Regions from separate parts of the Evansella sp. AB-rgal1 genome, predicted to be linked through region 1. Evidence: riboswitches for the same ligand, from Rfam matches in the RefSeq annotation. Region 1 holds a riboswitch; each other region holds the start of a gene.
What was found. A riboswitch is a leader RNA that binds a small molecule or an ion and turns the genes downstream of it on or off. The one in region 1 is predicted to bind cyclic di-AMP.

Region 1 (3,153 bases):
AGAGATTAATCGAACTAGCTTTTTTCAAATTAATAAGAGTTCCCTTTCCATGTAACTGATCCATTAATAGATTAGCCGCTTTCTCCGTCGTTCCTCTCGAAGTTGCATAAATTATAGCAGTTTTCATAAAGACCACCACCTTTTCCGAAGAAATATTTTCCAATTATATTATACTAGCATTATTCTAAATAATTTTAATGATAGTAACGAAAAATGTGTATGTTTTATGAACAATATCTGCTAGAGTATAGACGGCTGAAGCGATTGGAACACAAACCAACAGAGTTAGTAATTACAGATAGTAGGATACTTGTATTTTCAGGGTAACCTTTATAAAAAAAGATGTCTCCATCTACCTTATTCAAAAGATAGATGAGACACCTTTTTGTTAATTATCCAGTAATATTATCTAGGCCGTGCTTCTTTTCAGATTCTGCAACTACAATTGCGCAGGATGCATCTCCTGTGATATTAACAGCTGTTCTCGTCATATCAAGAAGTCGGTCCACACCAATAATCAGGGCAATTCCTTCTACAGGTAAACCTACTGATGTTAATACCATAGCAAGCATTATTAAGCCTACACCAGGAACTCCGGCAGTACCAATACTTGCAAGAACTGCGGTTAAAACAACAACTAAGATTTGATTCATTGTTAAGTCTACTGCAAACACTTGCGCGATAAAGACAACAGCTACCCCTTGCATAATTGCCGTTCCATCCATGTTAACTGTTGCACCAAGTGGTTGAACAAAACTACTAATTGATTTCGGTACATTCAAGTTTTTCTGTGCTGTTTCCATGGAGACTGGAAGTGTAGCACTACTGCTTGATGTACTAAAGGCTACAGACATTGCTGGTGCAAATCCTTTGAAAAACTTGATTGGATTCATTTTTCCTAGCAATGAAACTGCTGTACCATACGTTACTATTGTATGAATAACGAGCGCGATCATTACTGCGATAAAGTAGAGCCCCATCACCTCAAAGGCTTCCCACCCTAGTTTTCCAATAGCAGATGCAATTAACGCAAACGCACCATATGGGGCCAAGACCATCACGAGGTTAACAAGGTACATCATAATATGATTTGTTTGTTCCACAAGTTGATAGACAAGCTTCGTTTTCTCCCCAAGCACAGCGATTCCTAACCCGAAAAATACGGCAAATGCAATGATTTGTAGCATATTTCCACTAGACATAGAGTCAATTGGGTTTGTTGGGATAATATTTAAGATCGTATCCACCACTGGTGGTGCTTCCCTTGGCTCATAATGAGCATTTTCCGTATCGAAGTTTCCATTTGCACCGGGTTGGATTAAAGTGGCTACTCCTAAAGCAATAGTGATCGCTACTGTCGTGGTTACTAAGAAATATCCTATTGTCTTTAGCCCAATTCTTCCAAGTTTTTTTGGATCTCCTAGAGCAGCAACACCTAGTGTAATGGTGATAAACACTAATGGTACCACTAGCATTTTAATCAGATTTAAAAATAGCTGACCTACTGGATATAGTAGATACTGATCCACAACAGAAAACACACCAGATGCGAACAAATTCAATAGAAAACCAGCGATAATACCTAGAATCAGTGCAATAATAATTTTTTTTGTAAGATTGTTGTTTCGTTTCATGAATGTAATCCTCCTTTTTTTATGTCATGCTGCATTTCGTCCGTGTTGTAAGGAGTTCTTCTCTCACTTTGAACATTACGATTGCAACGAGTTCACCAATTATATCTTTTTTACACGAAGACTTTGAAAACTAGGGCTTCGCCTTCTCGCTTTATCACTTTACTGAGTTAAACTTTTCCACAGAAAAAAACCACGAAAGAGAGAACTCAGTCATGGCTTTAATAAACTTAGCTGGTTCTATAATAGCTTACGAGGTTAGCTGTCGGATTCGGGTGTATAGAAATCACCCTACCTAAAAAAGGATTCACCCCTATGGCCATAGGCCACACTTGAAAGTCGGTTCCCCCGCTCCTGCATAGGATTAAGCTGTCTATGAAACTAGATTTATATTACTATATACAAACGTCCTCGTCAATAATCGACATTATTTTTTAAAAAATTTACTTAAGAGATAATAACATAACTCTATTTTCTTTTTAAAAAGCACTCAGTAATAATTTTGTTGTAAAAAATACTATCAGTAAGATAAATAGTCTATACTTGTACTGTTGTTATTTAATCAGATATATTTTTAAAAATGCAATAGTAATTTGATACGAAAGTAGGGAGATTTATGATCTTTGCAGTTATTTTAGGAGTTATCATTTATATGGCGAGTGGGATGATATACTATTCCATCCTGGGAAATAGGTGGGTGGAGGAATTAAATATTAAACCTGAACAACCAAACTATGGATTGTTAACATTGGTTACTGTTCTTACCACCTTTGTTTTTTTCATTATACTTCAACTTTCACAAGCGGAAACGTTACTTGATGGCGCTTTATTGGGAGCAGGAGTAGGGTTCATCGTCTCCCTTGCTTATGCGAAGGACTTTATTTTCGGATTAGGATCTAGTAGCAAAAAGCAAGTGGTGGTCTACTTTATTGCTGTGGGTTACCATATCATCGCCTTAACAATTATTGGTATTGTTATGATGTTTTTTATATAGGCTACACTGAAAATACGTGTATCAGAATATCGAGTGATACTAACTTTGTTGGTAGTTATTCCATTCGCTTCAGTCCACTCCTTTCCAGTGGGGAGTTGCCGAGCCTCCTCACGACTCCGTCGCTGCGGTGTCTCGCCTCTACTCTGCTTCCCACCGGAGTTCGTGGACCTGCGCTCATTCCATATATAGTTGATGTTACTAAAACCCTAATAACGTATTTTCATCTCCATGGTGCAAATTTTCCCTTGCAAGGAGGTCTATCCCTGAAAATACGTGCTATCAAGTATTATAACTTTGTTGGTTTGTATTCCATTCGCTCCAACCTGCTCGCGTTCCTGTGGGGAGCTGGCGAGCCTCCTCCAATTGGCCTAAGAGCAGCCCACGTCCTGTGGGCAACGGCGCAATGTCGCCATCCTGGCTCCAGCTCTGCGAGGTCTCGCCCTTGCTCTACTTCCCACTGGAGTCTCGGGGCTTACGTTCATTCCATATAATGACCCACAGTACTAAAACTACTTTATAACGTATTTT
Region 2 (3,153 bases), on a different contig from region 1:
TCCAAGTGTTGTTTCTATGATATTCGTTCCATTGTTTGCATTAGTACCAGCAGTGTTGATTGCACATGTCGTATTAGGACCGATTGGATGGACGATTGGTTCTGCAATATCAGATGTAGTATACACTAGCTTAACTTCTGCTTTTGGTTGGCTATTTGCAGCTATTTTCGGTTTTGCATATGCACCACTCGTTATTACAGGTTTGCATCATATGACAAATGCTATTGATCTTCAGTTAATGAGTGAATTTGGTGGAACAAACTTATGGCCAATGATTGCACTTTCTAATATTGCACAAGGGTCAGCGGTTGTAGCCATGATTTACTTAAATAGAAAAGATGAAAAAGAAAAGCAAGTTTCAGTACCAGCTGCAATTTCATGTTACCTTGGTGTAACGGAACCAGCGATGTTTGGTATTAACTTAAAATATGGATTCCCATTTTTAGCGGCAATGTTAGGATCAATGACAGCTGCAATAATCTCAGTAGGTAGTAACGTTATGGCAAATTCTATTGGAGTTGGAGGTATACCGGGTATTCTCTCCATACAGGTTCAACACATGTTTGTATTTGCCATTTCAATGATAGTCGCAATTGTAGTTCCGTTCATTCTTACTGTCATTTTCTCACGTACAAAAATGGGTGTAAATGCATATAAACGACTAGGGAAGTAAAAAGATATTTAGTGAAAAAAGCACTGAAAAAGTAATGTATACTTTCAGTGCTTTTTCTTTGGCTATGTTAAAGGATAATGTTGATTCTTATGAAAGGTGCGAGACTCCTTGAGGATGGAGCCTGGATGGCGACATGACGCCGTTGCCCACAGGACGTGGCCAAGTATTTAGGCGGAATTGGGAGGAGAGTTGCGGTTCGCCCTAGGAAAACGAGCAACCTGTAGCGAAAATCAACATCTACGTTTAACAGAGCCTTTTCTTTAAATGATACGTAACATACGACTTGAAAAAGAGTTACATTGCTTGATCTTCAAATCGTTTGATATCTTTGTTATGTCCAATTACAATTAGCAAGTCTCCTCTTTCAATTACATATGTTGGCTCCGGTGAAATATCTATGTTCTCTTTATTCTTTACCGCTAAAATTGTAACTCCATAACGTGCACGAATATCTAAATCGATCAGACTTTTAGTTTCAAGTTTTGGAGTAGCAAATAATTCTACAATGCTATATTCATCAGATAATTCAATAAAATCAATTACTTTTTCATCGGACATCTGTTGAGCAATTCTTCTTCCCATATCTTTTTCTGGATGAATAATATGGTCTGCTCCAATTTTCTCTAAAACTTTATGATGGTAATCATTTTTTGCTTTTACCCAAATATTCTTCAATCCCATTTCTTTTAAGAGCAGTGTAGTTAAAATACTTTCTTGTATGTTATCACCTATAGCTACAACGACAAAATCAAAATTACGAACACCTAATGATCGAAGAGTACTTTCATCTGTTGAGTTTGCCACAACGGCATGTGTAGCAATGTTGGAAAACTCTTGTATTTGTTGCTCATCCTTGTCCATCACAAGTACTTCATGTCCAATTTTTACAAGCTCTTTACAAATACTGCCACCAAATCGCCCTAATCCAATTACTACAAATTGCTTTCTATTACTCACGGTGTCATCTCCCTTATGCATGAAAAAAAAAGACCATTCCTAAGAAGGGTCTAAAAACAGACCTTTCTCTCTGCAACGCTTACGAAGTTAGCTGTCGGGTTAGGGGATGAGAGTACCCCTTCACATTGTGATTGACCCCAAGACGAATAGTTTCGTCAGATTCGGTTCCTCCGTTCCAATAGGACTAAGCGACAAAAAGGTTTTTTATTCATATAATTATTCATATTGGTAATTTACTCTTTGTTATATAAATTGTCAATACGTTTATCAAAATGTAAAAAAAACACCGTTTTGTTTTTATGTTCTAACACATTAAGTAGCATTGTGTTCACTTTCTTCATAGGCTATTAGTACAATTTCTTTTTCTGTAGCATTTCGAAGGTCCTCCTCTAATGATGAAATACGTTGAAGTAAGTCAGGGCTAAGGTGTGCTGTAGCGTAACGATCATAATCTAATGGGCTTTTATTATTTGTCAAAACAATCACTCCTTGGATATTATTAAAGTTAATATTTCCTTAATAGGGGTTTTTATGTAGGTTATCCAGAAAATACGCGTGATCAAGAATACTCATATCATAAAGTATTACTAACTTTGTTGGATTGTATTACATTCGCTTCAGCCAACTCACTGTCCTGTGGGGATCTGGCAAACGCTTGCTTCTGATCTGCTTCCCAGTGGAGTTACGGGGGCATTCGAGATTCCATATAAAGTTAAATTAACTAATAAGCTTCATAACGTATTTTCATCCGTCATCGTGCAATTCTCTTACTTGCATGGAAGTTTACCTGGAAAATAGATTCTCCGTCAGATTTTTAAAATGAAACATCAAATATTCCCTAATTATCAATTTATTAAACTCAATAAAAAATATTCGAAAAGAATAAATGTAGACAGACACAGACGACCTACACCTTGCATATAAATTAGGTACAATGCCCAAACGGAGGTGTGTGCATGTCCAGTCTACTTGCAGCGATTACACATTTTGTGAAAGAATTATTTGTTTTTGTTTCCTTTGTAAAAAACAATGCATTTCCACAACCGTTAAATGCAAAGGAAGAAAAAGAGTATATTCAAAAAATGCATGAAGGAGACGAGGAAGCGAGGAACCTCCTTATTGAACACAATTTGCGATTAGTGGCACATATTGTAAAGAAGTTTGAAAATACTCGAGAAGAAAACGAGGATTTAATATCCATCGGTACAATTGGGTTGATTAAAGCCATTGAAAGTTATTCTCCTGGTAAAGGAACAAAACTCGCCACGTATGCAGCGAGATGTATCGAGAACGAAATACTTATGCATTTACGAGCTTTAAAGAAGGTAAGAAAAGACGTCTCTTTACATGATCCAATTGGTCAGGATAAGGAAGGAAATGAAATTAGTCTTATCGACGTTCTTCAAGCGGAAACGGAAGATGTAGTAGAACAAATCCAATTAAGTATGGAGAAAAAACAAATTTACAAGTACATTCACATATTAGATGAGAGAGAGAAAGAAGTAGTTGTTGGAAGATTTGGA
Region 3 (3,153 bases), on a different contig from region 1:
ATTTTACTTGTGCATCCATCTTTTTGGCTTTCACACGATAGTATTCCTTCATTCCATCCTTTTTTGTGGATTGACCATGTGCCTTTTTCGACCAAGAGGTAAGCTCCTTCATTTGTCCATCGATTCGCTCCACCATCTTTTGCTGCTGCTCATATTTTCGTTGCTGTGATAGCCGTTTTTGTCTCCGATGCTCCATATACTGAGAATAGTTCCCTTTAAATTCAACAAGTGTTTTCTCCTCCAGAGACCATATTTTAGTCGCAACGGCGTCGAGAAAATATCGATCATGAGAGACAAGGAGGATGGTTCCGTGATAATTTTTCATTTCCTTCTGTAACAATTGCAAACTTCCATCATCAAGATGGTTTGTGGGTTCATCTAAGAGTAATAGATCTCCTTTTTCGGAAAAACCAGTTGCAAGTCTTGCTTTTCGTTTTTCTCCTCCACTTAAGTGGGGAAAATCAACGTTCGGAACATGCCAATTCTCTCGTAACTTTTTTTCCAGAGGGGTCTTCTCTTTGGAAAAATGGAATTCTGTTTCTTGCTCTACCATAATTATCTTCATATCTTGTTCTAGCCACTGTATTTGTCCTTTTGACGGATGGATATCTTCGTGAATCATTTCTAACAATGAAGTTTTTCCAGCACCGTTCTTTCCGATGATTCCGATGATATCTCCTTGTTGAACACTTGCATTGATATCTTGAAAAATAGTGTTGTCCACTATTTCATAGCTTACGTTTGATAATTTTAACAGTTCTTTCATACGATCAACCCTCTTTACAGGGAGAACAAAAAATCCTCCCAAATTTGATTTGGAAGGATTAGCCGTGCCATTACATACACAAACAAAGCTATCTTTTGACATAGCTCATTTTATTGGATTCTATAGAAAAATGGGCAGACTAATCCTATTTCGATTGATTTGAAATTTGTGATTTCAAATGTTAGAAAATAAGATTAGTTATCCATCGGCCACCCATCATCCCTTCAATAAGTATTAAGGTAATTATAACACAGAAAAATTTGGAAATTCAATAATTGGATGGGGGGATATCAGGAGGAGATCGAGCAGATGAGAGGAGTTTTTATCTCGTGAAATGCTCGATCAATGGCCGGTGAATGTCTAATAACTAAAAATCTACTTAAAGTAAAGTTATTTTTGTCACAAAATCGATATTGACAATCGAAAATGGGAGGAGTAAAGTACGATTATAAAAATAAATATAATCCTTTATATCGCTGAATCTGTCTAAAGGCAGAACGGAGGAACCAATTTTCGGCAAGTAGATTACTAGTTGCCGTGGGGTGAGTCTTATTATAAGAAAGGGTACTCTCTATCCTTAACCCGACAGCTAACTTCGTAAGCGTTCATGGAGAGAAAGGTCTGTGATGAAGACCCTTCTTTAAGATTGGTCTTTTTTCATATGGGCAAAAGGAGATGTCATAATGGCAAGTAAAAAACAGTTTGTTGTTATTGGTCTAGGTCGTTTTGGGGGCAGTGTTTGCAAAGAACTTGTTAGATTAGGGAACGAAGTACTAGCGTTAGATACGGATGAACAAAAAGTAAACGAATTTGCAAAATACGCAACACATGCAGTAGTTGCAGATTCAACTGATGAAAGAGCACTAATCTCATTAGGAATACGAAATTTTGATTCTGTTATCGTTGCCATTGGTGATAACATTCAAGCTAGTATATTAACTACACTACTTTTAAAAGAAATTGGAGTAAAACATGTTTGTGTAAAAGCGAGAAATACTTATCATCATAAAGTGCTTGTAAAAATCGGAGCAGATAGAGTAGTACACCCGGAAAGTGATATGGGGAGACGAATTGCCCAACAAATGTCAGATGAAAATGTAATAGATTTTATTGAGCTTTCGGATGAGTATAGTATTGTTGAGCTAATAGCTTCACCCAAAATTGAAGGGAAAACCCTTATTGATTTAAATATTAGAGCTCGTTTTGGTATAACCATACTTGCTATTAAAAAAGGAAACGATATAGATATTTCACCATTACCTAATTATCAAATTTCTCACAAAGATTTACTTATTGTCATTGGACATAATGATGACATTAAACGTTTTGAAGATCAGGTGATGTAACGTGAAAATAGTTAATTTACTAACTCACTGGCGATTTTCACCGCCACAATTATTGGCTTTAAGCTTCGGAGTTGTCATCATTGTTGGTACACTTTTATTAAAGCTACCATGGAGTACAGTGGAAACTGTTTCATGGATGGATGCTTTTTTTACTGCTGCATCAGCAACGACGGTAACAGGATTAGTTGTGGTAGATACAGGGAGTGCTTTCACTAGTTTTGGGCAAGTAATCGTTATGATTTTAATAAAAATTGGTGGATTAGGATTAATGACGTTTGCCATTATGACCGTTTTAGTCTTAGGAAAACGGATAGGACTTAAAGAAAGAGTGCTTCTACAAGAAGCACTGAATCAGCATTCCATAGGGGGAGTAGTTCGCTTAGTAAAAATATTATTTGTTTTTTCCATTTCCATGGAGCTGTTGGCTACTATTTTCCTTTCCTTTCGGTGGGTTCCTGAGTACGGTTGGGGTCATGGTGTTTTTACAAGTCTATTTCATTCTATTTCTGCCTTTAACAATGCAGGATTTAGTATATGGTCAGACAGCTTATCAAAGTATGTGGGTGACCCCAGCATAAATATTGTCATTACTATTTTATTTATTACTGGAGGATTAGGGTTCACCGTTATCTATGATGTAATGACAACAAAGAAATTTCGTCTTTTTGCATTGCATACAAAAATTATGCTTGTAGGAACAGTTGTATTAAACATAGTTGCAATGCTTGTTATTTTTCTATTGGAATACTCAAATCCATTAACATTAGGATCTATGTCAAGTGGGGAACAGTTCTGGGCATCGTATTTTCAAGCTGTAACTCCAAGAACAGCAGGGTTTAATACCATTGATATAGGGAGTATGAATCCTGGTACGATAGTATTTATGCTACTGTTAATGTTTATTGGAGCGGGCAGTGCTTCTACTGCGAGTGGAGTAAAACTAACAACGTTCCTAGTTATTCTGTTGGCCGTTTTTACCTACTTAAGAGGAAAACAAGAACCAGTGATTTTTAGGCGTAGAATCAACAACGAAATTGTCCA
Region 4 (3,153 bases), on a different contig from region 1:
TACTAATCTTTATATTTAGTATGCATAGCAACTATTTTCTTGTTGGTTGTCCTCATGCTTATTTTTAAAACAAATTGTTGCTGTAGCAACGGTTATTATATTATGGAGGTAGTTATTTATGACAAGGGTTTTATTTATTAAGGCAAATTCAAGACCAATCGAACAAGCGGTAAGTGTGAAGTTGTATCATACTTTCCTTGATGCATACAAAGCAACTCACCCAGAAGATGAAGTTACAGAGCTTGATTTGTTTGAGGAAAATCTTCCGTATTACGGATTAGATAGTATTAATGGAATGTATAAACTAGCGAATGGCTTTGAATTAACCCCATCAGAGACACAAGCTACGAATTTAGTAAATAAATATTTAGATCAGTTCTTAGCAGCGGATAAAGTAGTATTTGCATTCCCATTATGGAACTTCACTGTACCAGCAGTATTACACACGTATTTAGATTACTTAGCACAAGCAGGGAAAACGTTCCGCTATACACCAGAAGGACCAGTTGGTTTATTAACGGATAAAAAAGCTGTTCTATTGAATGCAAGAGGTGGAGTGTACTCCGAAGGTCCTGCTCAAGCTTCAGAAATGGCAGTAAATTATGTATCAACAATGTTAAACTTCTGGGGAGTAAAAGATATCACTTCGGTAATCATCGAAGGACATAACCAATTCCCGGATCAAGCAGAAGAAATTATTCAAAAAGGTTTAGACGAAGCTGTTTCTGTTGCGAAGCAAGCATAAGTAAAATAAGTAGGGCTGTTCCCAAAAGTCATCTAATTGATGATTTTTGTTTGGAACAGCTTTTTTACTAGGTCCATTTGTAGGCGCAACAGACAGAGGTAGTGCCTACCCAGGCCTACGGTTAAATCCGAGAACAAACGAGAGTATGAGGGAGAAAAGTGACTAGGTCATTTTATAGGCACTACCGCAGTAGTGCCTACCTTGGCATGCGGTTAAATCCGCGAGCAGACGGGAGCATGAGGGAGAAAAATAAAAATGGTGTGCTCCAAAGGCTTAAACTTTTGAAACACACCACTTTTTTCTAGTTTTTTTCGTTATGTACATAAGGAAAGTAAGGGTGCTTTGGGTAAATTGTGTTCGGAAATAAATTTGGTTTACTCACATAGTCTTGTTGACTCGCATTCTTTAATGGTTGAATAAACTGAAGTCCACTTCCATCGAAATAAGGTAATTTCTCTTCTAATTTCATTATGATCAGCCACCCTTTTTGTTAGTATCTACTCACATTAATTATAAGTAAGAGATAGTACTTTTGTCACTAAATTGTTGAAAATATTTCTATTGACAGTGTCGTGAACTAGGAGTAAATTACGATTATAAAAGTAAATAAAAACCTTATATCGCTGAATTTGTTATACAAAACGGAGGAACCACTTTGGTAAAGAGGAAGAACTCTTTATCTTGGGGTGAATCATTTTTATGAAGGGGTACTCTCAACTCCTAATCCGACAGCTAACTTCGTAAGCGTTACAAAGGGAACAGAAGAAAACTTATATTTATACTTTACGAATATGTAGAGTTGCTAAAGGGTTAAAGTATAAAAAACTTCGGTTTTCGTTATGGTAGACTGGGTGACTAACTACTTTACCATTTATTTCCTGTTCTTATTTCAAGAGAGAAGGTCTGATTCAGACTCTTCTTTAAGGCGCAAAGAAAAGGGGAAACTCAAAACCTACCTTTTTAATGCCCTACATCGAGATTAGTCTTTTTTGTATTTGAGGAGATGAACAAAGTGGATAAAGCATTAGCGTATATTAGCACAAAACAAGGTAATAGTGAGTTATGGTGAACTTTGGAGTAACGAAAGTCAATTCGATAAAGTTAACTTCTGTACAAATAATCGTGATATTCTATGTTGCTGCCGTTTTCTTATCTACGATTCTTTTAAGCTTACCAATTGCGTTAAATCCAGGTGTAGAATGGTCGTTCATTAATGCTATTTTTACTGCAGTCAGTGCCATAAGTGTTACAGGATTAACCGTTGTTTCCACTGCAGAAACGTTCAGCGTAACAGGTGTCTTTATTCTAGCTTTTATTCTTCAGTTTGGTGGTATAGGAATAATGACTCTTGGTACCTTTATTTGGGTTCTTTTAGGAAGGAAAATTGGTTTTCGCGAAAGACAATTAATAATGACGGATCAAAATCGGCACACCTTTTCAGGACTTGTTCAACTAATGCTCCAAATATTACTATTATTTTTAATAATTGAAGCAATTGGAACAGTGATATTAGGTACTTACTTTCTAAACTATTATCCAACTTGGCAAGAGGCTTATTTACAAGGTTTCTTTGGGGCTGTAAGTGCCGCAACGAATGCTGGTTTTGATATTACAGGGGAGTCCTTGGCACCTTTTGCAAAAGATTATTTTGTCCAATCTATAAATATGCTTCTGTTAATATTCGGAGCAATAGGTTTTCCCGTTTTATTAGAAATAAAAGAGAGTATGAGATCAAGAGAAAAATTTCACTTCTCTTTATTTACAAAAATTACAACAATCACTTTTTTCATTTTAGTTCTTATTGGAACACTTTTGATTTATTATTTTGATAGAAGTCATTTTTTCACGGATAAGTCTTGGCATGAATCCCTTTTCTTTGCACTCTTTCAATCTGTTACAACGAGAAATGGTGGTTTAGCAACAATGGATGTAAGTGAGTTTACCGTTTCTACTCAATTGGTCCAAAGTCTTCTTATGTTTATTGGTGCTTCACCTAGCAGTGTTGGCGGAGGGATTAGAACTACAACATTTGCTATTGCCATTTTAGCGATTTTTGCATTTGCTCGTGGCAGACAATCGGTGAAGATATTTAAACGGGAGATAGATACAGAGGATATTATGAAATCCTTTGTGGTAATCTCAGTTGCGGTTATGCTCTGTGGAACTGCGGTAATACTTCTAGCCAATACGGAATCATTTCCTCTAATGGCAATTGTTTATGAAGTGAGCTCCGCCTTCGGAACAACAGGGTTATCTATGGGGATTACTCCCGAGCTAAGTACTCCTGGCAAGATTGTGATTATCTTCCTCATGTTTATTGGGAGAATAGGAATCTTTTCCTTTCTATTTATCATTCGAGGAAAAACAACGACAGAACTATATCATTACCCAAAAGAGAGAGTTATTAT

Region 2: it holds a riboswitch for cyclic di-AMP, as region 1 does, so the genes downstream of both, ACERII_RS16125 (potassium channel family protein) here and ACERII_RS17770 (dicarboxylate/amino acid:cation symporter) in region 1, are expected to answer to the same signal.
Region 3: it holds a riboswitch for cyclic di-AMP, as region 1 does, so the genes downstream of both, ACERII_RS22800 (potassium channel family protein) here and ACERII_RS17770 (dicarboxylate/amino acid:cation symporter) in region 1, are expected to answer to the same signal.
Region 4: it holds a riboswitch for cyclic di-AMP, as region 1 does, so the genes downstream of both, ACERII_RS19690 (TrkH family potassium uptake protein) here and ACERII_RS17770 (dicarboxylate/amino acid:cation symporter) in region 1, are expected to answer to the same signal.

The regions. Positions count from the first base shown of each region.
Region 1 is NZ_JBGUAU010000022.1:45,848-49,000, reverse strand. It holds gene ACERII_RS17775 (flavodoxin domain-containing protein) at 1-127, opposite strand, end outside; gene ACERII_RS17770 (dicarboxylate/amino acid:cation symporter) at 393-1,634, opposite strand; cyclic di-AMP (ydaO/yuaA leader) riboswitch at 1,864-2,012, opposite strand; gene ACERII_RS17765 (DUF1761 domain-containing protein) at 2,248-2,625, shown strand.
Region 2 is NZ_JBGUAU010000018.1:84,280-87,432, reverse strand. It holds gene treP (PTS system trehalose-specific EIIBC component) at 1-673, shown strand, start outside; gene ACERII_RS16125 (potassium channel family protein) at 968-1,651, opposite strand; cyclic di-AMP (ydaO/yuaA leader) riboswitch at 1,692-1,831, opposite strand; gene ACERII_RS16120 (hypothetical protein) at 1,943-2,107, opposite strand; gene sigK (RNA polymerase sporulation sigma factor SigK) at 2,587-3,153, shown strand, end outside.
Region 3 is NZ_JBGUAU010000038.1:26,175-29,327, forward strand. It holds gene abc-f (ribosomal protection-like ABC-F family protein) at 1-766, opposite strand, end outside; cyclic di-AMP (ydaO/yuaA leader) riboswitch at 1,231-1,386, shown strand; gene ACERII_RS22800 (potassium channel family protein) at 1,450-2,112, shown strand; gene ACERII_RS22805 (TrkH family potassium uptake protein) at 2,114-3,153, shown strand, end outside.
Region 4 is NZ_JBGUAU010000027.1:14,083-17,235, reverse strand. It holds gene ACERII_RS19700 (FMN-dependent NADH-azoreductase) at 119-745, shown strand; gene ACERII_RS19695 (hypothetical protein) at 1,047-1,214, opposite strand; cyclic di-AMP (ydaO/yuaA leader) riboswitch at 1,357-1,507, shown strand; gene ACERII_RS19690 (TrkH family potassium uptake protein) at 1,808-3,153, shown strand, end outside.